One region of the Pseudomonas sp. Eqa60 genome, then DNA from elsewhere that is predicted to be linked to it. Evidence: predicted binding sites of a transcription regulator. Region 1 holds the regulator's gene; each other region holds the start of a gene.
What was found. Region 1 encodes FliA, which starts transcription of late flagellar genes. Its sites were predicted from a motif close to CTAAAGTTTNNNNNNNNNNNGCCGNTAA; they were not measured.

Region 1 (7,316 bases):
GCATGGGCAAGACCACCACCCTGGCCAAGCTGGCGGCGCGCTACGTGCTCAAGTACGGGGCGCAGAACATTGCCCTGGTGAGCATGGACAGCTACCGCATCGGCGCCCAGGAGCAGCTCAAGACCCTGGGGCGCATCCTCAATGTGTCGGTGACCCATGTGGACCCGGGCCAGTCCCTGGCCCAGGCACTGGATCCGCTGCTGCGCAAGCGCGTGGTGCTGATCGATACCGCCGGCCTGCAGGCCAGCGATCCGGCGTTGCGCATGCAACTGGAGAGCCTGGCCGGTCGTGGCATTCGTGCGAAGAACTATCTGGTACTGGCTACCACCAGCCAGAAACAGGTGCTGACCGCCGCCTACCACAGCTACAAACGCTGCGGCCTGGCCGGTTGCATCCTGACTAAACTTGATGAAACAGCCAGTCTTGGCGAAGTGCTGAGCCTGGCCATCAGTCATGAACTGCCGGTTGCCTATCTCACTGATGGTCCGCGGATTCCTGACGATCTGCACCTGCCTCGCCGGCATCAGCTGGTGAGTCGCGCGGTAAGCGTACAGATGCAGGAAGAACCCAGCGAGGAAGCCATGGCCGACATGTTCGCTGACCTTTACCACAGCCCGTCCAAACGGGTTGGCTGAGGTAATCATGAATAGATTGCAGTGTATCTACATCGATGGTCTGCCATGCATTGTTCCAATGGTGAACGCGCAGCCAGTTATGTGGCCCCGTCTAAGTAAGACAAGGTAAAGAAAGAACATGGGCAGCATGCATCCCGTACAGGTGATTGCGGTGACCGGCGGCAAAGGTGGCGTCGGCAAGACTAATGTGTCAGTGAACTTGTCCCTGGCTCTGGCTGAGCTCGGCCGGCGGGTCTTGCTGCTGGATGCCGACCTGGGACTGGCCAATGTCGATGTCCTGCTGGGCCTGACTCCCAAACATACCCTGGCCGACGTCATCGAGGGTCGTTGCGAACTGCGCGATGTGCTGCTCCAGGGGCCTGGAGGCATCCGCATCGTACCGGCCGCCTCGGGCACCCAGAGCATGGTGCACCTGAGCCCTGCGCAGCACGCTGGCCTGATCCAGGCCTTCAGCGATATCGGCGACAATCTCGATGTGCTGGTGATCGACACCGCTGCGGGTATTGGTGACTCGGTAGTCAGCTTTGTCCGCGCGGCCCAGGAAGTACTGCTGGTGGTGTGCGACGAGCCGACCTCGATCACGGACGCCTACGCGCTGATCAAGCTGCTCAACCGCGACTACGGCATGAACCGTTTCCGGGTCCTGGCCAACATGGCTCAGAGCCCTCAGGAAGGTCGCAACCTGTTTGCAAAATTGACCAAGGTCACGGATCGCTTCCTGGACGTGGCCTTACAATACGTCGGCGCAGTTCCCTACGACGAAAGCGTACGCAAGGCCGTGCAAAAGCAGCGTGCGGTCTATGAAGCCTTTCCTCGTTCGAAGTGTGCATTGGCGTTCAAGGCCATCGCGCAAAAAGTCGATACCTGGCCGTTGCCGGCGAACCCACGCGGGCATCTGGAGTTTTTTGTCGAGCGGCTAGTGCATCAAACAGCGGGACCGGTGCTATGACTGCCAGTGGCTACAACCTCTACAAGAAGTCGGCGCGTGACAGCCAGTACGAATTGATCGAGCGCTACGCGCCTCTGGTCAAGCGTATTGCCTATCACCTGCTGGCGCGGTTGCCGGCCAGTGTTCAGGTAGAAGACCTGATTCAGGCCGGGATGATCGGTTTGCTCGAAGTGTCGACCAAATACGACGCGAGCAAGGGGGCGAGTTTCGAAACCTACGCGGGTATCCGTATCCGTGGGGCGATGCTCGACGAGGTTCGTAAAGGCGACTGGGCGCCGCGTTCGGTGCACCGTAATACGCGCATGGTCAGTGATGCGATTCGCGCAATTGAAGCTAAAACCGGTCGTGACGCTAAAGATCATGAAGTTGCGGCCGAACTTCAATTGAGTCTCGACGATTATTACGGGATTTTGAACGACACCTTGGGCAGCCGCCTGTTCAGTTTCGACGACCTGTTGCAGGACGGCGAGCATGAAGGGCTGCATGAGGATGGCGCCAGTGCTCATCTCGAGCCGTCACGGGACCTGGAGGATGAACGCTTCCAGGCCGCGTTGGCGGATGCGATTGCCAATTTGCCGGAGCGCGAGCGACTGGTGTTGGCGCTGTACTACGACGAAGAGCTGAACCTCAAGGAGATCGGTGAGGTCCTGGGGGTCAGCGAATCGCGGGTCAGCCAGTTACACAGCCAGTGCGCAGCCCGTTTGCGGGGGCGTTTGGGGGAGTGGCGAGCGCGCTGACAGGCAGTGTGGGGACACTGCGTTCAGGACCGGTGAAGCAAGCGCTGCACCGGTCTTGCAGTATGTGCTCCATGCAGTCGTTGTGTGTTATGCCGGATTGATTGAATGGCGCGTTCAGGTGCTGGATGCGTTTAAGACTGCTTGGAGGTCGAATTGGACAAGAACATGAAAATCCTCATCGTTGATGACTTTTCAACGATGCGGCGGATCATTAAGAACCTGTTGCGTGATCTGGGATTCACCAACACGGTCGAGGCCGACGATGGCACTACCGCCATTCCGGTACTCAACAGCGGGAGCATCGACTTTCTGGTAACGGACTGGAACATGCCGGGCATGACCGGTATCGACCTGCTGCGCCACGTGCGCGCCGATGAAAAACTCAAGCACCTGCCGGTATTGATGGTGACTGCTGAAGCCAAGCGCGAGCAGATCATCGAAGCTGCCCAGGCCGGCGTAAACGGCTATGTCGTCAAACCATTCACGGCTCAGGCGTTGAAAGAGAAGATCGAAAAAATCTTCGAACGCATCGGTTGAGACGCGTAGCCATTCCGCCACGGGGGAGCTATGGAGCATAACGAATCTTCACTGGGCGACTTTGAGTCGACCCTGAAAAAACATGCGCTGGAACTGGTCGAGAGCCTTGAAAAGGGCCGGTTCGGCGAAGCGGTGCAATTGATCCATGAGCTCAATCAGACCCGTGACCGCGGCCTGTACCAGGAAGTGGGCAAGCTCACCCGCGAGCTGCATAGCGCGATCGTCAATTTCCAGATTGACCCGCACATGCCGCAAGCCGAGGAAGTTTCACAGATCACGGATGCCACTGAGCGCCTGTCCTATGTGGTCCGGCTGACGGAAGCCGCAGCCAACCGCACCATGGACCTGGTGGAGAGCAGCACCCCGCTGGTCAACGGCTTGAGCACTGAAGCCCAGGCCTTGAGCGCAGACTGGGGGCGCTTCATGCGGCGCGAGGTCGGCGCTGAAGAGTTTCGCGAGCTGGCGCGCCGGGTCGACAGTTTCCTGACGCGCAGCGAACAGGAAACCCGTACCGTTTCCGGCCACCTCAACGACATTCTGCTGGCGCAGGATTACCAGGACCTGACCGGTCAGGTGATCAAGCGTGTGACCCAGTTGGTCACGGAAGTCGAAAGCAATCTGCTCAAACTCGTCTTGATGGCCAGCCAGGTCGATCGTTTCGCCGGTATCGAACATGACCGTGAATCGATCCTCGCTGAAAAAGATCCGCAAAAACATCTCGCCAAGGGTGAAGGTCCGCAGATTCATGCCGATAAACGGGAAGACGTTATGTCCGGTCAGGACGATGTAGACGATTTGCTTTCCAGCCTTGGATTCTAGGAGCACCCATTAATGAGCTTCGGCGCCGATGAAGAGATCCTTCAGGATTTCCTGGTTGAGGCCGGCGAGATTCTAGAGCAACTGTCCGAACAACTGGTCGAGCTGGAAAGCCGGCCGGATGATGCGGATTTGCTCAATGCAATTTTTCGCGGTTTTCACACTGTTAAAGGGGGCGCCGGCTTCCTCCAGCTCAATGAGCTGGTGGAGTGCTGCCACATCGCCGAGAACGTCTTCGACATCCTGCGCAAGGGTGAGCGGCGAGTCGACTCGGAACTGATGGACGTGGTGCTTGAAGCTTTGGACGCGGTGAACGGCATGTTCAGCCAGGTCCGTGAGCGCACCGAAATCACCGCTGCCACACCGGAGTTGCTGGCGGCCCTGGCGCGCCTGGCCGAACCTGCCGGCGCCGAGCCTGCAGCACCTGCTGTGGAAGAGGTGGTTGAGCCGGTTGCCGAGCCTGTGGCTGAAGAAAGCCCGGCAGGGGACATCACCGATAACGAATTCGAGCTGTTGCTCGACTCGCTGAATGCCGCCAAGGCCGAAGCCGAAGCAGCGCCTGCCGCCGCACCTGCGGCCCAGGGCGAGCCGGCCAGCGATGAAATCACCGACGCGGAGTTCGAATCCCTGCTCGATCAGTTGCACGGCAAGGGCCAGTTCGCCCCGGATGCCGTGGCACCGGCCGCGGCCAGTGCCACCAGTGGTGCGGCTGGCGCAGGTGATGAGATCACCGACGATGAATTCGAAGCATTGCTGGACCAGTTGCATGGCAAGGGCAACTTCGCCGTGGAGGCCCTGGATTCGGCCGTGGCGGCGGCGCCTGCCGCTCCTGCCGCAGCCGCACCAAGCGCAGCCGCAGCCGGCAGCGACCTGATCACCGATCACGAATTCGAATCCCTGCTGGATGAGTTGCACGGCAAGGGCAAATTCTCCGAAACCCCGGGTGCGGCCAAGCCAGCCGCGGCCACTGCGGCTCCGGCTGCGGCGGCCACTGCTGCCGTCGCCAAGCCGGCGGCGAAGAAGCCCGAGCCCAAGGCCGAGGCGCCGAAAGCTGCCGCTGCTCCTGCTGCGGCCCCGGCCCCGGCCCCGGCCCCGGCTCGCGCCGCCGCTGCGGCCCCGCCGGCGGAAAAGCCTGCCAGCGAAGCGGAAACCACGGTGCGTGTCGATACCGCGCGCCTGGACGAAATCATGAACATGGTGGGCGAGCTGGTGCTGGTGCGTAACCGCCTGGTGCGCCTGGGCCTCAACAGCGGCGACGAAGCCATGTCCAAGGCCGTGTCGAACCTCGACGTGGTGACTGCCGACCTGCAGACCGCGGTGATGAAGACCCGCATGCAGCCGATCAAGAAGGTCTTCGGGCGCTTCCCGCGCCTGGTTCGCGACCTGGCCCGGCAGCTCAAGAAAGAGATCAACCTGGAGCTGGTGGGGGAAGAAACCGACCTCGACAAGAACCTGGTAGAAGCCCTGGCCGACCCGCTGGTGCACTTGGTGCGCAACGCGGTGGACCACGGCATCGAATCGCCGGAAGAGCGCGAAGCCTCGGGCAAGTCCCGTGGCGGCAAGGTGGTACTGGCGGCGGAACAGGAAGGCGACCACATCCTGCTGTCGATCTCCGATGACGGCAAGGGCATGGACCCGAACGTGTTGCGCGCCATCGCCGTCAAGCGCGGCGTGATGGACAAGGACGCCGCCGACCGCCTGAGCGATACCGAGTGCTACAACCTGATCTTTGCCCCGGGCTTCTCCACCAAGACCGAGATTTCCGATGTGTCCGGTCGCGGTGTGGGCATGGACGTGGTGAAGACCAAGATTTCCCAGCTCAATGGTTCGATCAACATCTATTCGACCAAGGGCCAGGGCTCGAAGATCGTCATCAAGGTGCCGTTGACCCTGGCGATCATGCCGACCCTGATGGTCATGCTCGGCAACCAGGCATTCGCTTTCCCGCTGGTCAACGTCAACGAGATCTTCCACCTCGACCTGTCGCGCACCAACGTGGTGGACGGCCAGGAAGTGGTGATCGTGCGCGACAAGGCGTTGCCCCTGTTCTACCTCAAACGCTGGCTGGTCAGTTCCGCCGCTCATGAAGAGCAGCGCGAGGGCCACGTAGTGATCCTTTCGGTGGGTACCCAGCGGATCGGCTTCGTCGTCGATCAACTGGTGGGCCAGGAAGAAGTGGTCATCAAGCCCTTGGGCAAAATGCTTCAGGGAACCCCGGGCATGTCCGGCGCCACCATTACCGGTGACGGCCGCATTGCTCTGATCCTCGATGTTCCGAGCATGCTCAAGCGTTACGCCGCACGGCGTATTTGATTCGGCGGGGAGGGGCGGTTGGCCTCGCCCCACCTAACGGAGTGTTTATGGCAGTCAAAGTCCTGGTGGTGGACGATTCGGGTTTTTTCCGCCGCCGCGTCTCGGAAATTCTTTCAGCGGATTCGAATATCCAGGTCGTCGGCACGGCGACCAATGGTAAAGAGGCGATCGATCAGGCCCTGGCGCTCAAGCCGGACGTGATCACCATGGACTACGAGATGCCGATGATGGATGGCATCACCGCAGTGCGGCACATCATGCAGCGCTGCCCGACGCCGGTCCTGATGTTCTCCTCCCTGACCCACGAAGGCGCCCGAGTGACCCTCGATGCGCTGGATGCCGGGGCGGTGGACTTTCTGCCGAAGAACTTCGAGGACATCTCGCGCAATCCCGAGAAGGTCAAGCAGTTGCTGTGCGAGAAGGTCCACAGTATCTCGCGCAGCAATCGGCGCTTCAGCAGCTACAGTGCTCCGGCACCGCAGCCGGCGAGTGCGCCGGCACCTGCTCCTTCGAGCTTCGCCAGTTCGCGCTCGCCAGCTCCCGCACCGGCTCCGGCCCGCGCAGCGGCGCCGGCGGCCAGTGCGAATTCGCCGGCCCCCAAGCGCAAGGCCTACAAGCTGGTGGCCATTGGTACGTCCACAGGCGGCCCGGTGGCGCTGCAGCGGGTCCTGACCCAGCTGCCGGCCAACTTCCCGGCACCTATCGTGCTGATCCAGCATATGCCGGCGGCCTTCACCAAGGCCTTTGCCGAGCGTCTGGACAAGCTCTGCCGCATCAGCGTCAAGGAAGCCGAGGATGGCGACATCCTGCGTCCGGGCCTGGCGCTGCTGGCGCCTGGCGGCAAGCAGATGATGGTCGACGGTCGTGGTGCGGTGAAGATTCTCCCGGGCGATGAGCGCTTGAACTATAAGCCGTGCGTGGATATCACCTTCGGCTCTGCGGCCAAGTCCTACAGCGACAAAGTTCTGGCGGTGGTGCTCACCGGCATGGGCGCCGACGGTCGCGAAGGCGCGCGTCTGCTCAAGCAGGGCGGCAGTGCGGTCTGGGCCCAGGACGAGGCCAGCTGTGTGATCTATGGCATGCCAATGGCCATCGTCAAGGCCAACCTGGCGGATGCGGTGTACAGCCTGGACGACATCGGCCGGCACCTGGTCGAGGCCTGTCTCTGATGGATGTGCTCAGCCTTATCGGGATCATCATGGCGTTTGTCGCCATCATCGGTGGCAACTACCTGGAGGGGGGCACCTGTCGGCCCTGGCCAACGGTCCGGCGGCACTGATCGTGCTCGGCGGGACCATCGGCGCGGCACTGCTGCAGTCGCCGCTGAGC
Region 2 (7,316 bases), 1.3 Mb from region 1:
GGTGTCCGAGCAGGATTACCAGCAGTGGGTCGCCGGGCAGGGCAAGAAGCGCCATATCGTGACCCTGCTGACGCGCAAGGTTACCGCCGAACAGTTGCAGCGCGTGAGCTCCATCACCGCCAAGTACGGCCTGAACATCGACCATATCGATCGCCTGTCCGGGCGCATGCCCCTGGACATGCCAGCCGACCAGGGCAAGGGCTGCATCGAGTTCTCGGTACGTGGCGAAGCCGCCGATCCGCAAGCCCTGCGGGCCGAGTTCCTCAGCGTGGCCCAGGAGCTGAACGTCGATATCGCGTTCCAGGAAGACTCGCTGTTCCGCCGTAACCGGCGCCTGGCGGTGTTCGACATGGATTCGACGCTGATCGAGGCCGAAGTCATCGACGAGCTGGCCAAGGCGGCCGGTGTCGGCGATCGGGTCGCGGAAATCACCGAGCGGGCGATGGCCGGCGAGCTGGACTTCCGCGCCAGTTTCAAGGAGCGCCTGGCGCTACTCAAGGGCCTGGACGTCAATGTGCTGGACGCCATCGGCGCCTCCCTGCGCCTGACCGAGGGCGCCGAAACCCTGTTCGCCGAGCTCAAGCGCCTGGGCTACAAGACCGCGATCCTCTCCGGCGGCTTCACCTACTTTGCCAAGCAGCTGCAAGCCAAGCTGGGTATCGACTACGTGTTCGCCAACGAGCTGGAAGTGGTGGACGGCAAGGTCACTGGCGTGGCGGTGGAGCCGATTGTCGACGCCCAGCGCAAGGCCGATCTGCTACGTGAGCTGGCGCACAAGGAAGGCCTGCGCCTGGAGCAGACCATCGCTGTCGGCGATGGCGCCAACGATTTGCCGATGCTCGGCATTGCCGGCCTGGGCGTGGCATTCCGCGCTAAGCCGCTGGTCAAGCAGTCGGCCAAGCAGGCGATCTCGACCCTGGGCCTGGATGGCGTGCTGTACCTGCTGGGGTTCCGTGACCGCGACGGGCAACTCTGAGCCGCCGGAAAATCCCCGCTCATAAAAAACGCCGCTGATCAGCGGCGTTTTTTATGTCCGGCATTCAGGCCTCAAGCCTTGGGCAGGCCCAGGCCCTGGCCCATCCGCACGGGCGAGCCGGCAGCCAGCTCTTGGGCCCACTGCACCTGGTCCGGGCCAAACAGCACGATGGCCGTGGAGCCCAGCTTGAAGCGGCCCATTTCGGCGCCTTTCTCCAGGTGGATCGGAGCGCGGGCGGCTTCGTCGTAGCGCACGGTCTTGAGTTCGCGCTTGGGCGGCGTTACCAGGCCGGCCCAGACGGTTTCGATCGAAGCGACGATCATCGCGCCCACCAGCACCAGCGCCATCGGGCCGCGCTCGGTATCGAAGATGCACACCACGCGCTCGTTGCGTGCGAACAGCTCGGGTACGTTTTCAGCGGTAGTCTGGTTGACCGAGAAGATCCGGCCCGGCACATAGACCATTTCCCGCAGGGTGCCGGCCAGGGGCATGTGCACCCGGTGGTAGTCCTTGGGGGAGAGGTAGATGGTGGCAAAGTCGCCGCCCATGAACGGCTGTGCCAGGGCCGGGTCACCGCCCAGCAGTTCCAGCACGCTGTAGCTGTGGCCCTTGGCCTGGAACACTCGGCCGTGTTCGATCGGGCCCAGTTGGCTGACCGCGCCGTCGGCAGGGCTGAGCACCGCGCCCGGGGTCGGGTCCAGCGGCCGCGCGCCGTCTTTGAGGGCGCGGGTGAAGAAGGCGTTGAAGTGCTCGTAGGCGGTCACGTCCTCGACCTGGGCCTCGGACATATCCACTTGATACTGCTTGGCGAACCAGCGGGTGAAGGCATTCTTGAACCAGCGCACGCGGCACTCGGCAATGCAGCCGGCCAGGCGCGACAGCAGGTGATGAGGCAGCAGGTACTGGCTGATGATGAACAAACGCTTTTTCATTGGGTGTCCTTAAAAACCTTAAATCTCTACGGGCGTATCGGGATGATTGCCCCATTCGCCCCAGGAACCGGCGTAGCCCTTGACCCGTGGGTAGCCCAGCGCCTTGGCCACCAGATAGGTGAAGCCGGAGCGATGGTGGGTCTGGCAGTGGGTGATCACTTCTTTGTCTTTGCTGATGCCCAGGTCCGCAAGGATCTGTGGCATGTCGCGGCGGATGCGCAGGTGGCGTGCCTGATCCATGCCGGCGGTCCATTCGAAATTCACCGCGCCGGGGATATGCCCGCCCTTGGCTGCCAGGACTTTTTCGCCGGAGTACTCCAGCGGTCCGCGGGCGTCCCAGATCACCAGGTCCGCCGCGCCGAGACGGCTTTGCAGGTATTCGCGGGTGGCGGTGGGCTCGTCATGCAGGGCCAGCGCCACGGGGCCGCCGACCGCGGCCGGCACTTCGGTAGACACGGGCAGGCCTTCCGCCAGCCAGGCCGGCAGGCCGCCGTCGAGGTAGTGGTAGCGGTGGTGGCCGATCACGTCCAGCAGCCAGATGAAGCGTCCGGCCCAGCCACCGCCTTCATCGTCGTAGACCACATAGACCGCGTCCGGGTTGTGCCCGAGTTCGCCGAACAGCGTTTCAAGCGCCGCTTGCGGCGGCAGCAGCCCGGGAGCCGGCGCCTGGCCCAGCTGAGTGCGCTTGGGGTCGACGAAGCGCGCCCCGGGAATATGCCCGGTTGCATAGCGGGCAGCGCTGGTCAGGTCGACCAGGATCAGTTCGCGGGCGTTCAGGCGGGCGAGCAGGTCGCTCGGTTCAATGACCAGCGGCAAGCCAGAGAAGTCAGACATGTCAGGTCCCCAGGGCGCAAAGGGAAGGATTGTAGCGCAAGCGTCATTGGCTGCGGTTGGTAAAGCTGTGCAAGGCTTTTTCGATGCACTGGGCGGTCTTGCCGAAGGCCTGGACGCTGATTTCCGAGAACGGCACGCCGCCCTGGTCGGCGATCGCCAGCATCAGTACCCGGCCATTGCACGACAGTGAGCGGATCAGCAGGTGTTCGCCGCGAAACAGCTGGCGCAGCGAGCTTGGCAGGTGAGGGGCGAACTGGGCCCGGTTGGCCGGGGTCAGGCGGATCTGCGCGGATTTTTCCAGCAGGCGTTGCAACAGCGGGCTCTGCTTGGCCTGCAGGGTCAGGCTGGCCGCTTCCCTGGGCATGCCGTAAAGCTGTTGCACTCGCAGGTGGCTCAGGCTGCGATCGACCATCAGCAGCATGACCCGATGCATGCCGCACGCCGCCAGGGCATCCCGGGCAAAGCCGGTAAGGTGCACGGCGTTGGTAAAGGGGCTGGGGTCCAGCAACAGTTCGCCGCAGAGCTTGCGCCACTTGGCCAGTTCCAGTGCGGTGGGCGCCGGGGCTGGTTGTTCGCCGTGATGCAGGCGTCGGGCATCCCAGGGCCAGAGCAGGGCCTGGGCCGGGTGCCAGAGATCGGGCTGGGTGTCGTTGCGGGCGCTTTGTACGGCCTGTTGGTGCAACTGTTGCTGGACCTGGTCCAGGGGGATCTGCAGATAAAGAGCGGTAAGGTTCTGCCAGCGCCGGCCATGGGGGCTGTTCCAGGACTGTTGCGCCGCCAGCGCCAGGCCGTTGGCCAGCAACACAGTGTTGGCCGGCTGGTTCAGCCAGCGCCGCAGGTCCGGTTCAGCGTCCAGGCGTTGTTGCTGGCGCAGCGGGTTGTCGCTGTCGCGGGCAATCAGCATGACCTTGGCCAGCAGGTGCTGCTCCTGGGTCAGCAGGCGATAGCCCTGCTGGACCCAGATCGGCAGGTGCCAGGCCAGGACCAGGGCCTGGCACATTTCCATCAGTCGCACTTCGAACAGTTGCAGTTCAACGTCGTGTGCGGATTCGTGCTTGTAGATGACCCGCAGTTCCCACTCTTCCAGCAGCTTGGGATAGACCAGGGCCATGGCCCACAGCGGCGAGAGAAACAGCAGGCTGCCCCAGTGGATGTCCTGCCAGAGTCGCGCCAGGCGTCCGGCAAAGAAGCCATTGGCTTGCTGGCTGGCGTGCTGGCTGATCAGCTGGAACTGGCGCAATGCCTGGGGGATCTGCTCTTCAGGCAGCGTCGGCAGTTGCTCGAGCAACTCCTCGGTACGCTTGAGGCCCAGTCGATTGACCGCGATCTCCAGGTTTTCCGCCGGTTCGCTCATGCTGCCGTGGGAATGCCGGTTGGCTTCGCGGATCACGCTCAAGGCCAGTGCCGGGCTGTTTTGCATCAGATCGACAATCTCCCGCAGCGAGCTGCGGTTGTTGGCGATGGCGCGGCAGACCCGGTCATGGCTGGCCTGGGGCACCGGCAGGCGCACGCCATTGAGGAGCTTTACCCAGGCGTCGAGAGAGGCGGGCGGAGAATGTGGGACGCTGGTTTCATTAGACATGGTCGGGCGCAATCATCGTCTGCTGTGAACACGCCCAGAGCGGGCCAAACTGGCTTTTCGCCTTAACTGGCTATAGTCTGGCGCAGTTTTGCCGATAAGTAGAAGAAGAGTTTTAAGAACTTCCGAATATGACCTTGAACCCGACTCAATAAGTACTCCCCTACCTATGGCTAAAATTATCGGCATCATCGTCGTATTCGCGAGCGTGCTCGGCGGATACGTGCTTTCCCACGGCAAAATCGCGGCACTGATCCAGCCTTTCGAAGTGCTGATCATCGGCGGCGCAGCCTTTGGCGCATTCCTCCAGGCCAACCCGGGCTACATGACGATGCACGTCGTCAAGAAATCCCTGGGCATGTTCAGCTCGCGCTTCACCCACACCTTCTACCTGGAAGTGCTGGGCCTGATCTACGAGATCCTCAACAAGAGTCGTCGCGAAGGCATGATGGCCATCGAAGGCGATATCGAGGACGCCGCGGCCAGCCCGATTTTCGCCAAGTACCCGGCGGTGCTCAAAGATGAACGCATGACCGCCTTCGTCTGTGACTATCTGCGCATCATGTCCTCCGGCAACATGGCTCCCCACGAGCTGGAAGGCCTGTTCGACATGGAGCTGTTCAGCCTCAAGGAAGACCTTGAGCATCCATCCCATGCGGTCAACGGGATTGCCGACGGCATGCCCGGTTTCGGTATCGTCGCGGCGGTATTGGGGATCGTGGTGACCATGGCCTCCCTGGGCGATGGCGACCAGAAGTCCATCGGCCTGCACGTAGGTGCGGCGCTGGTGGGTACCTTCTTCGGTATTCTCGCGGCCTATGGCTTCTTCGGCCCGCTGGCCCACTCCCTGGCCCACGACGCCAAGGAAGAACTGAACGTCTACGAAGCCATCAAGGCGTCGCTGGTGGCCTCGGCTTCTGGCATGCCGCCGTCCCTGGCCGTGGAGTTCGGGCGCAAGGTTCTGTACCCGGCGCACCGTCCTAGCTTCGCCGAGCTGGAACAAGCGGTTCGCGGTCGCTAAGTCATGGAAAATAATCAGCCGATTATCATCAAGCGCGTCAAGCGCTTCGCTGGCGGACATCACGGGGGCGCCTGGAAAATCGCCTTCGCCGACTTCGCCACGGCGATGATGGCGTTCTTCCTGGTGCTGTGGCTGCTGTCCACGGCCACCCCGGAACAGAAGATCGCCATCGCCGGTTACTTCAAGGACCCGATCGGCTTCTCGGAAAGCGGTACGCCCTACATCATCGACCTGGGCGGCTCCCCTGAGCTGGCGCCGGACAACACCCTCAACCCCGAGATCAAGTCCCAGCCACAACCGGACAAGGTCACGGTGGATGCCGACCAGGTGGAGGGCATGGCCGAGCAGGTCGAGCGCGAGCGTCTCGAGTTGCTGTTGCAAGAGTTGCAGAACAAGGTTGAAGAGAACCCGCAACTGCAGAAGTTCAAGGACCAGATCCTCTTCGAGATCACCCCGGACGGCCTGCGGATCCAGATCATGGACGCCGAGAACCGGCCGATGTTCGACTCTGGCAGTGCACGTCTGAAGCCGTATTTCGAAGACATCCTGCTGGCCATGGCCGACACCATCAAGACCGTGCCGAACAAGATCAGCATCAGCGGTCACACCGACGCCAAGCCCTATTCGGGCACTGGCGACTTCGGCAACTGGGAACTGTCGGCCAACCGGGCCAACGCTGCGCGTCGGGCGCTGGTGGCGGGTGGTTATCCTGATCCGCAAGTCGCGCGTGTGGTGGGCTTTGCTTCGTCGGCGCTATTCGATCGCAAGGACCCGTTCAACCCGGTCAACCGGCGTATCGATATCGTCGTGCTGACCAAGAAGGCCCAGCGTGCCATCGAGGGTGAGCAGACCGATCCCAATGCTCCGGTACCGACCCAGGGTAGCGGTGCTCCCGGTGAAGTACCGGGGGCGGCAGCCGACCCGAATGCCTTGCCGCCCGGTAGCGAACCGCTGCCGGCGCACGAGGTGCGTCAACGTATGAATATCTTCGAGGACGGTGTGTTGAAGATGGACGAGCAGGGTGCGGCGGGCCAGTCTTCGGCTCCGGCTCCCACTGCTCCGGTGGCGCCGCCCGCTACGCCGGGCACGGCGAAGTGACAAACGACAAGGCCGCGAAGATCGCGGCCTTGTCGTATCTGGGTCAGGTCAATCAGTAACTGTTGTCTGGCAGGCTGGCGAGGATCGAGCGGTAGCTGTTCATCCGTTGCTGCTGGATGCGCCCGTCTTCCAGGGCCTTGAGCAAGGCACAGCCCGGCTCGCGATCGTGCTTGCAATCGCGGAAGCGGCAGGTGCCCAGCAAGTCATTGAACTCGATGAACCCGGCCTCGACATCGGCGCGGCTGACATGGCCGAGGCCGAACTCACGGATACCGGGGGAGTCGATCAGCTCACCGCCACCGGGGAAGTGGAACAGGCGCGCGGTCGTGGTGGTGTGAGTGCCCTGGCCGGAGAACTCCGACAGCGGGCCGACGCGGGTTTCGACTTCCGGCAGCAGGCTGTTGACCAGGGACGACTTGCCCACCCCCGACTGGCCGACGAATACACTGATGCGCCCGTCCAGCAGGGCTTGCAACTGCTCCATGCCGTCGCCGTGATGAGCCGAGACCTCCAGCAGCGGGTAGCCCAGCTGACGGTAGACCGCGAGCAGGGCGTTGAGCGCAGGGGCGTTCTGCTCATCGATCAGGTCGGCCTTGTTCAGCAGCAGCAACGGCCGGATTCCAGCATGCTCGGCGGCTACCAGGTAGCGGTCGATCAGGTTGGCGTGGGGCTCGGGCATGGGCGCAAACACGATCACGATCATGTCGACGTTGGCGGCCACCGGCTTGAGCTGGCCGCGGCTGTCCGGGCGGCACAGCTCGGTGCTGCGCGGCAGTTGCGCGACGATCACCCCGATGCCCTGGTTGCCGGCGCGCCAGACCACCTGGTCGCCGGTCACCAGGGCCGGCAGGTTGGCCCGCAGGTAGCAGCGGAACA
Region 3 (7,316 bases), 3.3 Mb from region 1:
CTATGGCGTGGGTGCGAGTATTGGTCCGTTGGCGGCAGGCGTGCTGATGAAGTTGTTCGGTAGCCAAATGCTCTACGCCTTCTTCAGTTTCTTTGCCCTGGTGCTGGTCTGGCGGATTCGGCCGAAGGCCGTGACCAATCTGCATCAGGTCGACGATGCGCCACTGCATCACGTGGCGATGCCGGACAGCATGTCCAGTTCACCGTTGGTGGCGGCTCTGGACCCGCGGGTTGACGAACAGGTGGTTCAGGACCAGATGCAGAGCGCGCCCGCGCCGGAAGCTGCGCCTGATGAGCCTGCAGCGGATACCCCGCAGGCTGCGGACGAACCGCCTGCCGAGGAGTGCGCCCGGGAACACCTCAGCGGGGCCAGGCCTTAGCAGCAAAAAAAACGGGCAGTTGCCGCAAGGCACTGCCCGTTTTCATTGATACTTTTGAGTCAGAGGTCGTCTTTATCGAAGCGCCGCGCTTCACGCTGCAGTTGATAGACGAAGCGTTCGACCTGGCGCTGTACCAGGCCGCTCATGTTGTGGAAGCGTACGCCGGCAAAGGTGGTGTCGATACGTTCTTCGTGGTGCAGGTAACGCAGTTCCACCGGGGCCGTCATGCTGCCGAAGGGCAGGGCGGCGATAAAGCGCTCGTAAACCTGGCCCAGTTGCAGGCGTGAGGAAATATCGCCGTCGAAACGCAATTTGCAGCCGGTGGCGGAAATGTCCAGCAGCTTGCCGCTGAGGGGCGACTTGAGTTTCTCGCCGCTCAGTTCGATGTCTACCAGTTGTGCCAGCTTGAGGGCGGCACGAAAGGCGTTGCGGCGCTGGTGGTAGACCACTTCGTCCGGCAGGGTGGTGCGATAGCAGCGGCCACCGTTGGATTCGTCGAGGGTGGGCAAGCCGTTGCTTTCCCAGGCGATGCGTACGCCTTCATGAAAGCCTTCAACGCGAAACGGTTCGCCTGCGAGCAGGAAGCGTTCACCGTCGCGGGGGATCATTTCGTCGAGGGCGATCATGTTGCTATCGCGGTCCACTTCCACCAGATAGCTTTGGAAGCGCTGGCTACGCTCGTGGAAAGTGATGATCAGCGGGTCATGGCTCTCTTGCAGCAACCGCAGGTTGGAAGAGATCTCCAACGCAGTGGTGAGCACCTTGGGTGGCTGCGGAGTATCTTCCGCATTTGAGGCGTTGAACACGGTTCATCAATCTCCAGACAAAATACAACTACACGCAGGAGCCAGCATTTTGCCAGCATGTTTCACGGCTTGGTAGCGCGCGCTCATTTTTTGGGTTTAAGCCTGACTGAGTGGGCGTGGCTTCGCAAGCATTGAGGTAGAGCCGCGGGCGTCGTATAGGGCAGGAGGTTCGCCACCATTGAGGATTTTCAGCTGGTTGGCGGTGGTGGCCTGTTGGATCTGGATCGAGCGACCATTGAGCTCGTTGGCAGCTTGGCACTCGGCAAGCAATTGGGTCAGGACATTGCTCTGTTCGAGCAATTGCGCGCCCAGGCTGGAGTGGCTGGCCAGTTGCTCGAGCCCCTCGCGGTTGGTCGGCAGGTTCAGGCTGGCAAGAATTTGCGTGCGCTTACGGCCATGCTGTTCCAGCAAGATGACCAAGGCTTGCTTCTGCGCCAGGATATCTTCCAGCAGCGGCATGTCGCGGCCGTGGAGGGCGATAGACTCGGCGCGTAGCAGCTCCAGCAAGTGTTGCGCTGGAGCAAGGTCATCGTTGATCAATTGCAGTAGGTTGGTGTCGTGCATGGCTGGCCTTGGGGATTAAGCGTCCAAAAGCCTGGCGCAAGCCTGGGGCTAGCGCTGGGCTTCGAAGTTAAGCAGTTTGCTGGCTACGCGGTTGCTGTCGACCTTATAGCTGCCATCGGCAATCGCTTGCTTCAACTCGGCCACCCGGGCTTTGTCGACGGCAGGCTGATCACGCAGCTTGTCAGTGACTTTCTGCAACTGTTGAGCCTCATTGCTCAGGTGTACCGATTCCCCGCTTTTGCTGGTCTCGGCGGCGGTTGTCAGCGGCGTGGATTTGCCGGCATCACCGGTTTCCTTGCTGGTGCTGGTACGCGTACTGCCTGTCAGTGAAGGGGAGCTGTTTAAACGGCTGAAGTCGATGACCATGATGAAGTAAACCTCTGGGTATTTGGACGCTTGCCATGTTTTCGGCCATACCCTGAAAAACTTTAGGCTCGATTGTCGACAAACCAGGTCAGGTATCTGCGACCCTTTATCGGCCACAGTTTAGGGAACGCACGGCTTGAGCGCCAGCTATCTACATGGCCACTTCCACTTGCCCTGGCGCCGTGATGCGGGCCTTGATCACCCGTTGCGAATTGAGGTTCTTGACCCGGATCTGTTCGCTCATGCCGCCGTTGGACAGCGCCTCGCCCGGCATCCGTACATTCAACGTGCCGCTGCGTGCCGATATCACCACTTGATCGCCCTTGCGCACGACTTCCGCCTGCTCCAGATGGGCCAGGGTAACGAGCTGGTCGGCGACCATTGGTCGGACAAGTTTCTGACCAATGGCTTGGTCCACTGAGGTGAGGTAGCCCTGATTGTTCTGGCTGATGTCCCGTTCGCGCAGCACCACGTCTTCCGGTTCGATGATGCCGGCGCGCTTGAGCGGGCGTGCAGTGGTGACCACCTCGCGAAACAGCTTGACCTGCGCCGGCACGAATACCGTCCATGGCGAGGCGCCTTCGCAGCGCACTTTGACGGTGACCCGCCCCAGCGGTTGGGCCGGGCTTTCCAGGTTGGCTGTCAATTCCTTGTCGCAATTGGGCATGCGCATGCGCGGGTCCAGCTGGTTGACCTGGATTTCATAGCGACCTTCCGTTTGACTGGTGGCCAGGTAGTCTTCTACCGTGAATTCAAGAAACCCTTGAGTGACGCCGATAAGAAGATCAGGCAGGGTGACCGAATCAGCAACGGCAGGGTTGCCGGGGTTTAAAATGCACAGAGCCGACAGCCCGCACAGCAAAGTGCGGTAGCGGGATGTCAGGCGTCGGAAAAATGTCGTTTTGGCGTTCATAACAGTTAAAAAGCAAGCGCCGTGCCGTTTAGCAATGAGCGTGCGTCGGATCTTAAAGCTTTGGGGAGTCTGGGCATGGCTGGTGTAATGGATTCGGTGAACCAGCGCACGCAATTGGTTGGGCAGAATCGACTAGAGTTGTTGCTGTTCCGTCTGGACGGTGGGCAGCTCTACGGGATCAACGTATTCAAGGTTCGCGAGGTGCTGCAATGCCCTAAGCTGACCCTGATGCCCAAATCCAGTCCTGTGGTGTGCGGTGTCGCGAATATACGAGGGGCAACCATTCCGATCCTGGATCTGGCAATGGCTACGGGTTCTGGTGGCCTGCAGGACCAGAGCAATCCGTTCGTCATCATCACTGAGTACAACACCAAGACCCAGGGTTTCCTGGTGCGCTCGGTGGAGCGCATCGTCAACATGAACTGGGAAGAGATCCATCCGCCGCCCAAGGGGACCGGACGCGATCACTACCTGACGGCGGTCACTCGGGTGGACAACCAGTTGGTGGAAATCATCGACGTGGAGAAGATCCTGGCGGAAGTCGCGCCGACCTCGGAGGCGATCTCGGCAGGAGTGGTGGATGTCGAAACCCAGCACAAGGCTGTTTCCCTGCGGGTGCTGACCGTCGATGACTCGTCGGTGGCACGCAAGCAGGTCACCCGTTGCCTGCAAACCGTAGGTGTCGAGGTAGTGGCATTGAATGATGGCCGGCAAGCGCTGGATTACTTGCGCAAACTGGTGGACGAGGGCAAGAAGCCGGAAGAGGAATTCCTCATGATGATTTCCGACATCGAGATGCCCGAAATGGACGGTTACACCCTCACGGCCGAGATACGTAATGATCCACGCATGCAAAAGCTGCATATCATCCTGCATACTTCGTTGTCAGGGGTGTTCAATCAGGCGATGGTGAAGAAGGTCGGTGCCGATGACTTCCTTGCCAAGTTCCGCCCTGATGACCTGGCATCCCGGGTAGTCGACCGGATCAAAGCAGCAGATCACAGCTAAGGGCACTCGCCCTGGCGGACATAAGATTTAAGAGGCGGCAGCATTGTCTACGGGTAATTTGGATTTTGAACAGTTCCGGGTCTTCCTGGAAAAAGCCTGTGGTATTTTGCTCGGGGAAAATAAGCAATATCTAGTCTCGAGCCGTCTCAACAAACTGATGGAGCAGCAAGGGATAAAAACCTTGGGTGAGCTGGTCCAGCGGATTCAGACCCAGCCCCGCAGTGGTTTGCGCGAGATGGTCGTGGATGCCATGACGACCAACGAAACCTTGTGGTTTCGCGACACCTACCCTTTCGAGGTGTTGAAGAACAAGGTGCTTCCCGAAGCCATCAAGGCCAGCCCCAACCAACGCTTGCGCATCTGGTCGGCGGCCTGTTCGTCGGGGCAGGAGCCCTACTCGCTGTCGATGTCCATCGATGAGTTCGAGCGTAGCAACATGGGGCAGTTGAAGATGGGGGTGCAGATCGTTGCCACTGATCTGTCCGGGACCATGCTCAACAACTGCAAGACCGGTGAATATGACAGCCTGGCAATTGGACGTGGCCTGTCGGCCGAGCGCCTGCAGCGTTACTTCGACCCCAAGGGGCCGGGGCGCTGGGTGGTCAAGGCGCCGATCAAGAGCCGCGTGGAGTTCCGCTCGTTCAACCTGCTGGACAGCTACGCCAGTCTCGGCAAGTTCGACATCGTGTTCTGTCGCAATGTGTTGATCTACTTCTCGGCGGAGGTCAAGAAGGACATCCTGATGCGCATTCACAGCACCCTGAAGCCTGGCGGCTACCTGTTCCTGGGGGCTTCCGAAGCCCTCAATGGGCTGCCGGATCATTATCAGATGGTGCAATGCAGTCCGGGCATCATCTACCAGGCCAAGTAGCCAGCAGATCGTCGTACCGAAAAAGGAGGCCATTGGGCCTCCTTTTTTGTGCCTGCAATTATCTGACGCGCCGGCTGAAAACGGCAGGGTGGTTGCCGCTTTGCCGGTGTTTCGCGGAAATCCGTTGCCGCTTTTCTGGCATTGCCGCCTTGCCGTCGCCGGCAAACCCTTGAAATACGGGGTTTGATGACTTGGCACGCAGCTTGCTATATCCGAGTTACGAAAAATCAGGTCACCCAAAGGTTTCCGCCATGAGCATCAGCTTCGATAAAGCGCTCGGTATCCACGAACAGGCCCTTGGCTTTCGCGCCAAGCGTGCCGAAGTTCTGGCCAACAACATCGCCAACGCCGATACCCCGAACTACAAGGCTCGGGACCTGGACTTCTCTGCCGTGCTTGCCGAGCAGAATCAGAAGGCCCAGAACGGTACCTTCGCGTTGAACATGACCAACAACCGGCATATCGAAGCCCAGGGCTTGAGCAGTGGTGATGAATCGCTGCTGTATCGCACCCCGATGCAACCTTCGATCGACCAGAACACCGTGGACGCCCAGCTGGAGCAATCGAGCTACGCGCAGAACTCGGTGGATTTCCAGGCCAGCTTCACGCTGCTCAACAGCAAATTCAAAGGGCTGGTAGCAGCCCTGCGCGGAGAGTAATCCATGTCCCTCGCCAGTGTTTTCAATATTGCCGGTAGTGGCATGAGCGCCCAGACCACCCGTCTGAACACCGTCGCCAGTAACATCGCCAACGCCGAGAGCGTCTCGTCGAGCATCGACCAGACCTACCGCGCTCGTCACCCGGTGTTTGCCACCATGTTCCAGGGTGCGCAAAGCGGCGGCAGCGACTCGCTGTTCCAGAACCAGGACGCTGCCGGCCAGGGCGTGCAGGTACTGGGTGTGGTCGAAGACCAGAGCAACCTCGAAGCTCGTTACGAGCCGAACCATCCCGCCGCTGATGCCAAGGGTTATGTCTACTACCCCAACGTCAACGTGGTGGAAGAAATGGCCGACATGATTTCTGCCAGCCGTTCGTTCCAGACCAACGCTGAAATGATGAACACCGCCAAAACCATGATGCAGAAGGTCCTGACCCTGGGTCAGTGATAAGGGGCGAAGACCATGAGCGTTACTGATACCACCAACGCCCCATCCCTCAAGGATATCCTGGCGAATTCGTCGAAAACGACGAGCAATACCAGCGCCGACGGCCTGGCCGCGGCGACCAACAGCGCCACCGGCAAACAGAGCCTGGGCAAGGACGCATTCCTCAAGCTGCTGGTAACCCAGCTGAACAACCAGAACCCGCTGGATCCGCAGGACAACAGTGCGTTCGTTGCGCAGTTGGCGCAGTTCTCCACCCTGGAAGGCATCACCACCCTCAACTCCTCGGTGAATGCGATCACGGGTAACTACAAGTCTTCCCAGGCCTTGCAGGCTTCGTCCCTGGTGGGGCGCTCGGTCATCGTGCAGACCGGCACTACCCAGGTCGACACCAGCAAGAGCATGACCGGCTCGGTCACCGTGCCATCCAGCGTGAACTCGGTCACCGTGACCGTCACCGACAAGGACGGCAATACCGTCAAGACCATCGACATGGGCAGCCAGAAGGCCGGCAACGCCAGCTTTGTCTGGGATGGCACCAAGACTGACGGCACCAAGGCGGATCCGGGCAACTACACCTTCAAGGCCAGCACCACCATCGATGGCAAGGGCACTGATCTGATCACCTACCTGCCGGCCACGGTCAATAGCGTGACCATCAGCCAGACCGGCGGCGAGTTGATGTTGAACCTCGCCGGCATGAGCAGCCCGATTGCCCTGTCCAAAGTACAAACCATTGGTATCTAGAGCCGACTAACCGGCACAAGGAGTGGAATATGTCTTTCAATATCGGCCTTAGCGGTCTCTACGCTGCCAACAAACAGCTGGACGTTACCGGCAACAACATCGCCAACGTCGCTACCACCGGCTTCAAATCCTCCCGTGCGGAGTTCGCCGACGTCTATTCGGCCACCAAGCTGGGCAGCGGCACCCAGGTGATTGGTAACGGTGTGCGCCTGGCCAACGTTTCCCAGCAGTTCACCAACGGTGATATCAACAACACCGGTAATGTGCTGGACATGGGCATCCAGGGCCAGGGCTTCTTCGTGCTGAGCACCAACGGCTCCCTGACCTACACCCGTGCCGGTACCTTCAAGACCGACAAGGAAGGCTACATCACCAACAGTGACGGCACTGCCCGCCTGCAAGGTTATGCGGTCGATGCCAACGGCAAGATCATCAACGGTGTGCTGACCGACCTGCGGATCGATACTTCGAACCTGGCGCCAAAGCCAACCGACTCGATCTCCTCGACGATCAACCTGAACTCCGATTCGACGCCGATCGATGTGGGTGCGACCACTCC
Region 4 (7,316 bases), 1.4 Mb from region 1:
CCGCCGGGAAGTCGGCATGGTGTTCCAGCACTTCAACCTGTTCCCGCACATGACCGTGCTGGAAAACCTCTGCCTGGCGCAGAAGGTGGTACGCAAGCGCGGCAAGCAGGAGCGCGAGGCCAAGGCCCTGGCGTTGCTGGAAAAGGTCGGGATCGCCCAGAAGGCCCACGAGTTTCCTTCGCGGCTTTCCGGTGGCCAGCAGCAGCGTGTGGCCATCGCCCGGGCCCTGGCCATGGAACCCAAGGTGATGCTGTTCGACGAGCCGACCTCGGCCCTGGACCCGGAAATGGTCGGCGAGGTGCTGGATGTGATGAAGACCCTGGCCCTGGAAGGCATGACCATGGTCTGCGTGACCCACGAAATGGGCTTTGCCCGGGAAGTGGCGGATCGGGTGCTGTTCTTCGATCACGGCAAACTACTGGAAGACGCGGCGCCGCAGGTGTTCTTCGACGCGCCGCAAGACCCGCGGGCCCAGGCTTTCCTGCGCCAGGTGCTGTAAGGCCGGCTCCTGCATTTCCCGGTAGGAGCCGGCTTGCCGGCGAAGCGGCTCAGACCCGGAAACGCCCCACCAGGCTTTGCAGGTGAATCCCCAGCCGCGCCAGCTCGGCGCTGGACGCGGCGGTTTCCTCGCTGGCCGATGACGTCTGTTCAGACACATCCCGCACATTCAACACGCTGCGGTTGATCTCTTCCGCCACCGCGCTCTGCTGCTCTGCTGCCGCGGCGATCTGCTGGTTCATCGCCTGGATCGCCGACACGGTACGGGTGATGTTTTCCAGGGAACCACCAGCCCGGCGTGTCAGCTCGACACTGCTGTCGGTCAGGCTGCGGCTGGTATCCAGGGTGCTGGCCACCTGCTGGGTGCCGCTTTGCAGGCCAACGATGAGTTCAGCGATTTCTTCGGTGGATTGCTGGGTACGTTGCGCCAGGCTGCGTACTTCATCCGCCACCACGGCAAAACCCCGCCCGGCTTCACCGGCCCGGGCGGCCTCGATGGCGGCGTTCAGGGCCAGCAGGTTGGTCTGCTGGGCCACCGACTTGATCACATCCAGGACGCTGCCGATCTTGTCGCTTTCCTGCTTGAGATGGCCCATGGCCTCGGTGGAATGGCCCACCTCGCTGGCCAGGCGCTCGATCTGGGCGATGGCTTCGTTCACCACCCGGTCACCCTCGCGGGCCTGCTGGTCGGCCGCCACAGCGGCCTCGGAGGCCTCCTCGGCGTTGCGCGCCACTTCCTGCACGGTGGCGGCCATTTCGTTCATGGCCGTGGCCACCTGGTCGGTCTCGACTTTCTGGCTGTTGACCCCGGCGCTGGTCTGCTCGGTCACCGCGGACAGTTGCTCGGCGGCGCTGGCGATTTGGGTCACCCCGTCGCTGATGCCGCCGATCAGTTCCCGCAGGCTCACCGTCATGCGCTGCATGGCTTTCTGCAGTTGGCCCAGTTCGTCGCGGCGCTCCACGGCGAGGTTCTGGCTCAGGTCCCCGGAAGCCACGCGCTCGGCGGCCTTGAGGGTCTGCTGCAGCGGCTGGGTGATCTGCCGGGTGATGGCCCAGGCGGCGATCAGGCCGAACAGCATGGCCAGCAAGGTGGCGATCAGCAGGGTGCTCTTGGCCTGCGCGGCGTCGCTGTCACGCTTGGTGGTCTGGGCCACGGTCAGCTGCTTGCTCAGGTCCATCAGCCGGTCGCCCTGGGCGGCCATGCGCTTGAGCGCAGCCGCGCTGGCTTCTTCGGCGTCGCTGTAGGCGCTGACGGCCATCCGGTAGGCCTTCAGCGAGTCGCTGGCCTGTTGCAGGTTGGCAACGTGCTGCTCGGGCAGGCGCGAAGGCAGGCTGGTGAGGTTGTTCAGGGCGTTGTCGATGGCGTCCAGCGCCGGCTGCTTGGCCTCGGGCTTGGCGCTGTAGGTGTAGCCGCGTACCTGGAAGCGTGCCTGCTGGATCAGCTTGGACAGGTCGATCACGCTATTGAACTGCGCCACGCTGTCGCCTTGCAGCAGTGAGTTTTCAACCTCCGCGACCCGGGCCACGGCATTGTCCGCGGTGGCGCCAAGCTGGGACCTCGCAGCCTCGCGGTTGGCGGTGGCGCGAGTCATGTCGGCAAAGGCTTTCTGGTATTCGGCCACGGCGTCCAGTTGCTGGTCGACCATGGTGATGCTTTCCGGTTGCTGCAGTTGCGCGCGAGCGTCCTGCAGGCCGTCGTTGAGTTGCTTGAGGAAGTCGTTGACCGCTGCCGGGCCGTGTTCACCGCGGCTCATCTCGTAGTTGAGGCGGGCGATGCGCAGGTCCTTGGTCAGGGCGTAGATAACGGAAATATTGCCCAGTTTGTCGCCCCGGTCGATCACCCGGCTCAGGCCGGTCCAGCCGGTGGCGGTGATCAGCAGGGTCAGGAGCAGTACCAGGCCGAAGCCGATACCCAGCTTGAGGCTGACGCTTACGTTTCCCAGGTTTCTGGCTAGCCAACGGTACATTCTGCGAACTCCCTTTTAGCAATGTGCGCTTAACCATAGGCTATCGGCGGGAGTGGGGGATTCTGTAGCTTGACTGGCTAGTTGCCATTACGACCGTGAGGTCCGGCTGGCCACTTGGCCAGCACGCACATGGGGGCTCAGAACAGGCGCGAAAGCAGGGCGGTGACCGCGGTTTCGACCCGCAGGATGCGTTCGCCCAGTTGCACCGGTTGCAGGCCGGCCTTGCCCAGAAGATCGATCTCGTAGGGAATCCAGCCGCCCTCCGGGCCAATGGCCAGGGTGACGGCCTGGTCCAGCCCGCGAGGGCAGGGCGGATATGGGCCAGGGTGGCCCACCAGCCCCAGGGTGCCAGCGCTGAGGGCCGGCAGGCGGTCTTCGACGAAGGGCTTGAAGCGTTTTTCGATCAGGACGTCGGGCAGCACGGTGTCACGGGCCTGTTCCAGGCCGAGCACCAGGTGTTCGCGAATCGTTTCGGGTTCCAGGAACGGGGTCTGCCAGAAGCTCTTTTCTACCCGGTAGCTGTTCACCAGCACCAGCCGCGGCACGCCCATGGTCGCTATGGTCTGGAACACCCGGCGAAGCATTTTCGGGCGCGGCAGGGCCAGCACCAGGGTCAATGGCAGCTTGGCCGGTGGCGGCTGATCGAGGGTCACTTGCAGTTCGGCTTCAGCAGGCTCCAGGCGCAGTACCTGGGCACTGCCCATCAAGCCGCCAATGCGCCCGACCCGCAGGCTGTCGCCGACCGCCACCCGATGCACGTCCTGCATGTGGGTCAGGCGTCGGTCGCGCAGCACTACCCGGTCGGCCGCAATGAAATCGGCCTCTTCCAGAAGCAGCAGGTTCACGCTTGGGTCGCTGGCGGCTGGTCGTTGTGGTCGTCGGCCGGTTCATCGTCCGGGTGCTCGCCACGTTTGCTGATCAGCCCGCCGAACAGCACGCCGATCTCGAACAGCAGCCACATGGGCACGGCCAGCAGGGTCTGGGAGAAAATGTCCGGCGGGGTGAGGATCATGCCCACCACGAAGCAGCCGATGATCACGTAAGGGCGGATCTTGCGCAGGTACGCCACGTTGACCACGCCTATCCACACCAGCAGGACCACGGCCACCGGGATCTCGAAGGCCACGCCGAAGGCGAAGAACAGGGTCATGACGAAATCGAGGTAGCTGGTGATATCGGTCATCATCTCCACGCCGGCCGGGGTGGCGGCGGCGAAGAACTTGAAGATCAGCGGGAACACCAGGAAGTAGGCGAACGCCATGCCGATGTAGAACAGCAGGATGCTCGACACCAGCAAGGGCACGGCAATGCGCTTTTCATGCTTGTACAGGCCGGGTGCGATAAAGCCCCAGATCTGGTGCAGGATCACCGGGATCGCCAGGAACAGCGAGACCATCATGGTCAGCTTCAGCGGCGTCAGGAACGGCGAGGCGACGTCGGTGGCGATCATCGTCGCGCCGACCGGCAGGTACTGGCGCAGCGGCGTGGAGACGATGGTGTAGATCTGCTGGGTGAAGGCGAACAGCCCGGCGAAGATGATGAAGATCGCCGCTACGCAGCGCAGCAGGCGGGTGCGCAGCTCGGTGAGGTGCGACACCAGCGGCATGTGTTGGTCGTTCTCTGGGATATCGCTCATGGTGCTCGCGGCGGCAAGGTGGAGTCGTGGGGGGCCGTGGTGGCGGGTGTTGCCACTGGGGCTGCGGGCTCTGCGGTCGGTGCCGGTGCTGGTGTCGATGGCAGAGGCGCGGGCACTTCGCTGGCTGGCGGCGCTTCGGCGACCGTAGCGGCGCCTGGCGCGTGAATCGTCTGCTCGGCCACAGGCTCTACCGGAGTCGGTTGCTGCTGGGTCGGGGCGAGGATTTTCCGCGCTTCCTGCTCCAGGGACAGAATGTGCTCGTTGTGCAGTTGCCGGCGGATCTCGTCGGCACCGATTTCACGTTCAACTTCCTGTTTTATCGCGTTGAAGCTGCGCTTGAGGCGCCCGACCCACAGGCCGGCGGTGCGCGCAGCGCCGGGCAGGCGCTCGGGGCCGAGCACCAGCAGGGCCACCAGGCCCACCAGCAGCAGTTCAGAGAAGCTGATACCAAACATTAGTCAGTGCTCACGAGTCTTTGCGGGTCGGCTCTTCGACTTTCTGCGCCTGCACATCGATGGTGTGCGGCTGGCTCAACGGCGCGCTCTGCTGCGGCTGAACCGGTGGCACAGGCTGCGCTGCTGGCGGGACCACGGGTTCGGCAGGCTTTTCGTCGTCATTCATGGCCTTGCGAAAGCCCTTGATCGATTCGCCGACGTCGGTGCCCAGGTTCTTGAGCTTCTTGGTGCCGAATACCAGTACCACGACCACCAGGATGACGATCCAGTGTTTCCAGTCAAAAATGCCCATGCTGCGTTTCCTCTTAGAAAGTTGTTCAGGCGGACGGACGCGAGGCTTTCTCGGCGTGTCCGGACAAACCGAAGCGGCGGTCCAGCTCATCGAGCACGGCCTGGGGATGCTGCCCCAGCTGTGCCAGCATGACCAGGGTGTGGAACCACAGGTCCGCGGTTTCGTAGATCACATCGCTGCAGTCGCCGCTGATGGCAGCGTCCTTGGCGGCGATGATGGTTTCCACCGATTCTTCGCCGACTTTTTCCAGAATCTTGTTCAGGCCCTTGTGGTACAGGCTGGCGACGTAGGAGCTGTCGGCTGCGGCGTCTTTACGCTCTTCCAGCACCTGGGCCAGACGGGTGAGGGTATCGCTCATGTCAGTGTCCTGCAGAATAGATCGCGTGCGGGTCCTTGAGGACCGGTTCGACGGTTTTCCACTCGCCATCTTCATAGACGCGGTAGAAACAGCTGTGGCGGCCGGTATGGCAGGCGATGTCGCCGATCTGCTCAACCATCAGGATGATCACATCGGCGTCGCAGTCCAGGCGCATTTCATGAAGCTTCTGCACGTGCCCGGATTCTTCGCCCTTGCGCCACAGCTTGCCACGGGAACGTGACCAGTAGATGGCGCGATTCTCGGCAGCGGTCAGGCTCAGGGCCTCGCGGTTCATCCAGGCCATCATCAGTACGCGCCCGGTCTTGTGATCCTGGGCGATGGCCGGCACCAGGCCGTCCGCATCCCATTTGATCTGGTCCAGCCAATCTTTCATTTTCGACTCCGACAACCGGGCTCAACCCGCTGGTGACGCCTCGGCGATTTCGACAGTTTGCCAGCAGGTCGCGCCACTGGCTATCGGCGAACGATCAGATACAAACCGACCGCAATCATGATGCCAGCAGGCCAGTGCCCCAGCTCATGCAATGGACCGCCGGCGGCCAGGACCGCACCACCGCCCAGGTGGGCAGTGCCCAGCAGGCGCAGGAACCAGTCGTCCTTGCGCTTGTGCCAGGGCGCTGGCGGATCGGCGGCATGGGGCTGGGACATGCGCTCCAGCAGGTCGCGGGTCATGTTGGCCAGGTGCGGCAACTGTTCGATCTGGCTGTGGATGTTGCCGAGCACGGCCTTGGGGCTGACCCGTTCGCGCATCCAGCGTTCGAGGAAGGGTTGCGCGGTGTTCCACAGGTCCAGGTCCGGGTACAGCTGGCGGCCCAGGCCCTCGATGTTGAGCAGGGTCTTCTGCAGCAGCACCAGTTGCGGCTGCACTTCCATGTTGAAGCGCCGAGCGGTCTGGAACAGGCGCATCAGCACCTGGCCGAAGGAAATGTCCTTCAGCGGTTTTTCGAAGATCGGCTCGCACACGGTGCGGATCGCCGCCTCGAATTCGTTGAGCTTGGTTTCCGCCGGGACCCAGCCGGAATCAATGTGCAACTGGGCCACGCGGCGGTAGTCGCGCTTGAAGAAGGCAAACAGGTTGCGGGCCAGGTAGTCCTGGTCTTCCGGGGTCAGGCTGCCGACGATGCCGCAGTCGATGGCGATGTACTGCGGGCTCCAGGGCTGCACGGTGCTGACGAAGATGTTGCCCGGGTGCATGTCGGCGTGGAAGAAGCTGTCGCGGAACACCTGGGTGAAGAAGATCTCCACGCCACGCTCGGCGAGCATCTTCATGTCGGTACGCTGGTCGGCCAGGGTGGCCAGGTCGGTGACCTGAATGCCGTAGATGCGCTCCATCACCAGCACTTTGGGCCGGCACCAGTCCCAGTAGACCTGGGGTACATAGAGCAGCGGCGAGCCTTCGAAGTTGCGCTTGAGCTGACTGGCGTTGGCCGCCTCGCGCAGCAGGTCGAGCTCGTCGTAGATGGTTTTCTCGTAGTCGCTGACCACGTCCACCGGGTGCAGCAGGCGCGCGTCGGCAGAGAGCTTTTCCGCGGCACGGGCGAGGATGAACAGCCACGCCAGGTCCTGGGCGATGATCGGCTTGAGCCCGGGGCGGATCACCTTGACCACCACTTCTTCGCCGGTCTTGAGCTTGGCGGCGTGCACCTGGGCCACCGACGCCGACGCCAGGGGCTCGATGTCGAAGCGGCTGAACACGTCGCTGATCTTCTTGCCCAGCTGCGCTTCGATCAGGGCCACGGACTTTTGCGAGTCGAACGGCGGCACCCGGTCCTGCAGCAGCATCAGCTCGTCGGCGATGTCTTCCGGCAGCAGGTCGCGGCGGGTCGAGAGGATCTGCCCGAACTTGATGAAGATCGGCCCCAGGTCCTGCAACGCCAGGCGCAGGCGTGCACCGCGGCTCAGGTCCAGCGGCTTGCGCGGGAACCAGCGCCAGGGCAGGGCGAAGCGCAGGGCCAGGAGGAACCAGGGCAGGGGCAGGTCGAACAGCAGGTCATCGAGGCGGTAGCGGATCACGACGCGCTGGATGCGCAACAGACGGCGGACGGCAAGCAGCTTCATGCGTTATCGCTTGGGTCAAGGGATCGGGAAA

Region 2: motA (flagellar motor stator protein MotA) is a predicted target of FliA. The motif match lies at 4,395-4,422, and genes of this name have one in related genera.
Region 3: flgM (flagellar biosynthesis anti-sigma factor FlgM) is a predicted target of FliA. The motif match lies at 2,154-2,181, and genes of this name have one in related genera.
Region 4: KI242_RS02150 (methyl-accepting chemotaxis protein) is a predicted target of FliA. The motif match lies at 2,506-2,533, and genes of this name have one in related genera.

The regions. Positions count from the first base shown of each region.
Region 1 covers NZ_AP024342.1:1,929,287-1,936,602, forward strand. The annotation lists gene flhF (flagellar biosynthesis protein FlhF) at 1-635, shown strand, start outside; gene fleN (flagellar synthesis regulator FleN) at 754-1,584, shown strand; gene fliA (RNA polymerase sigma factor FliA) at 1,581-2,321, shown strand; gene KI242_RS08710 (chemotaxis response regulator CheY) at 2,487-2,858, shown strand; gene KI242_RS08715 (protein phosphatase CheZ) at 2,889-3,677, shown strand; gene KI242_RS08720 (chemotaxis protein CheA) at 3,690-5,987, shown strand; gene KI242_RS08725 (chemotaxis response regulator protein-glutamate methylesterase) at 6,035-7,156, shown strand; partial or broken gene KI242_RS08730 (flagellar motor protein) at 7,156-7,316, shown strand, end outside.
Region 2 covers NZ_AP024342.1:646,303-653,618, forward strand. The annotation lists gene serB (phosphoserine phosphatase SerB) at 1-976, shown strand, start outside; gene asd (archaetidylserine decarboxylase) at 1,048-1,908, opposite strand; gene rhdA (thiosulfate sulfurtransferase) at 1,927-2,742, opposite strand; gene KI242_RS02845 (HDOD domain-containing protein) at 2,786-4,324, opposite strand; gene motA (flagellar motor stator protein MotA) at 4,491-5,342, shown strand; gene motB (flagellar motor protein MotB) at 5,346-6,440, shown strand; gene rsgA (small ribosomal subunit biogenesis GTPase RsgA) at 6,493-7,316, opposite strand, start outside.
Region 3 covers NZ_AP024342.1:5,212,549-5,219,864, reverse strand. The annotation lists gene KI242_RS23420 (MFS transporter) at 1-379, shown strand, start outside; gene KI242_RS23415 (flagellar brake protein) at 439-1,185, opposite strand; gene KI242_RS23410 (flagellar protein FlgN) at 1,282-1,749, opposite strand; gene flgM (flagellar biosynthesis anti-sigma factor FlgM) at 1,798-2,115, opposite strand; gene flgA (flagellar basal body P-ring formation chaperone FlgA) at 2,267-3,028, opposite strand; gene KI242_RS23395 (chemotaxis protein CheV) at 3,104-4,036, shown strand; gene cheR (protein-glutamate O-methyltransferase CheR) at 4,080-4,907, shown strand; gene flgB (flagellar basal body rod protein FlgB) at 5,159-5,566, shown strand; gene flgC (flagellar basal body rod protein FlgC) at 5,570-6,013, shown strand; gene flgD (flagellar hook assembly protein FlgD) at 6,029-6,757, shown strand; gene flgE (flagellar hook protein FlgE) at 6,787-7,316, shown strand, end outside.
Region 4 covers NZ_AP024342.1:483,785-491,100, forward strand. The annotation lists gene KI242_RS02145 (amino acid ABC transporter ATP-binding protein) at 1-499, shown strand, start outside; gene KI242_RS02150 (methyl-accepting chemotaxis protein) at 549-2,465, opposite strand; gene KI242_RS02155 (16S rRNA (uracil(1498)-N(3))-methyltransferase) at 2,603-3,310, opposite strand; gene tatC (twin-arginine translocase subunit TatC) at 3,307-4,101, opposite strand; gene tatB (Sec-independent protein translocase protein TatB) at 4,098-4,556, opposite strand; gene KI242_RS02170 (twin-arginine translocase TatA/TatE family subunit) at 4,567-4,848, opposite strand; gene KI242_RS02175 (phosphoribosyl-ATP diphosphatase) at 4,874-5,206, opposite strand; gene hisI (phosphoribosyl-AMP cyclohydrolase) at 5,208-5,600, opposite strand; gene ubiB (ubiquinone biosynthesis regulatory protein kinase UbiB) at 5,681-7,285, opposite strand; gene KI242_RS02190 (SCP2 domain-containing protein) at 7,282-7,316, opposite strand, start outside.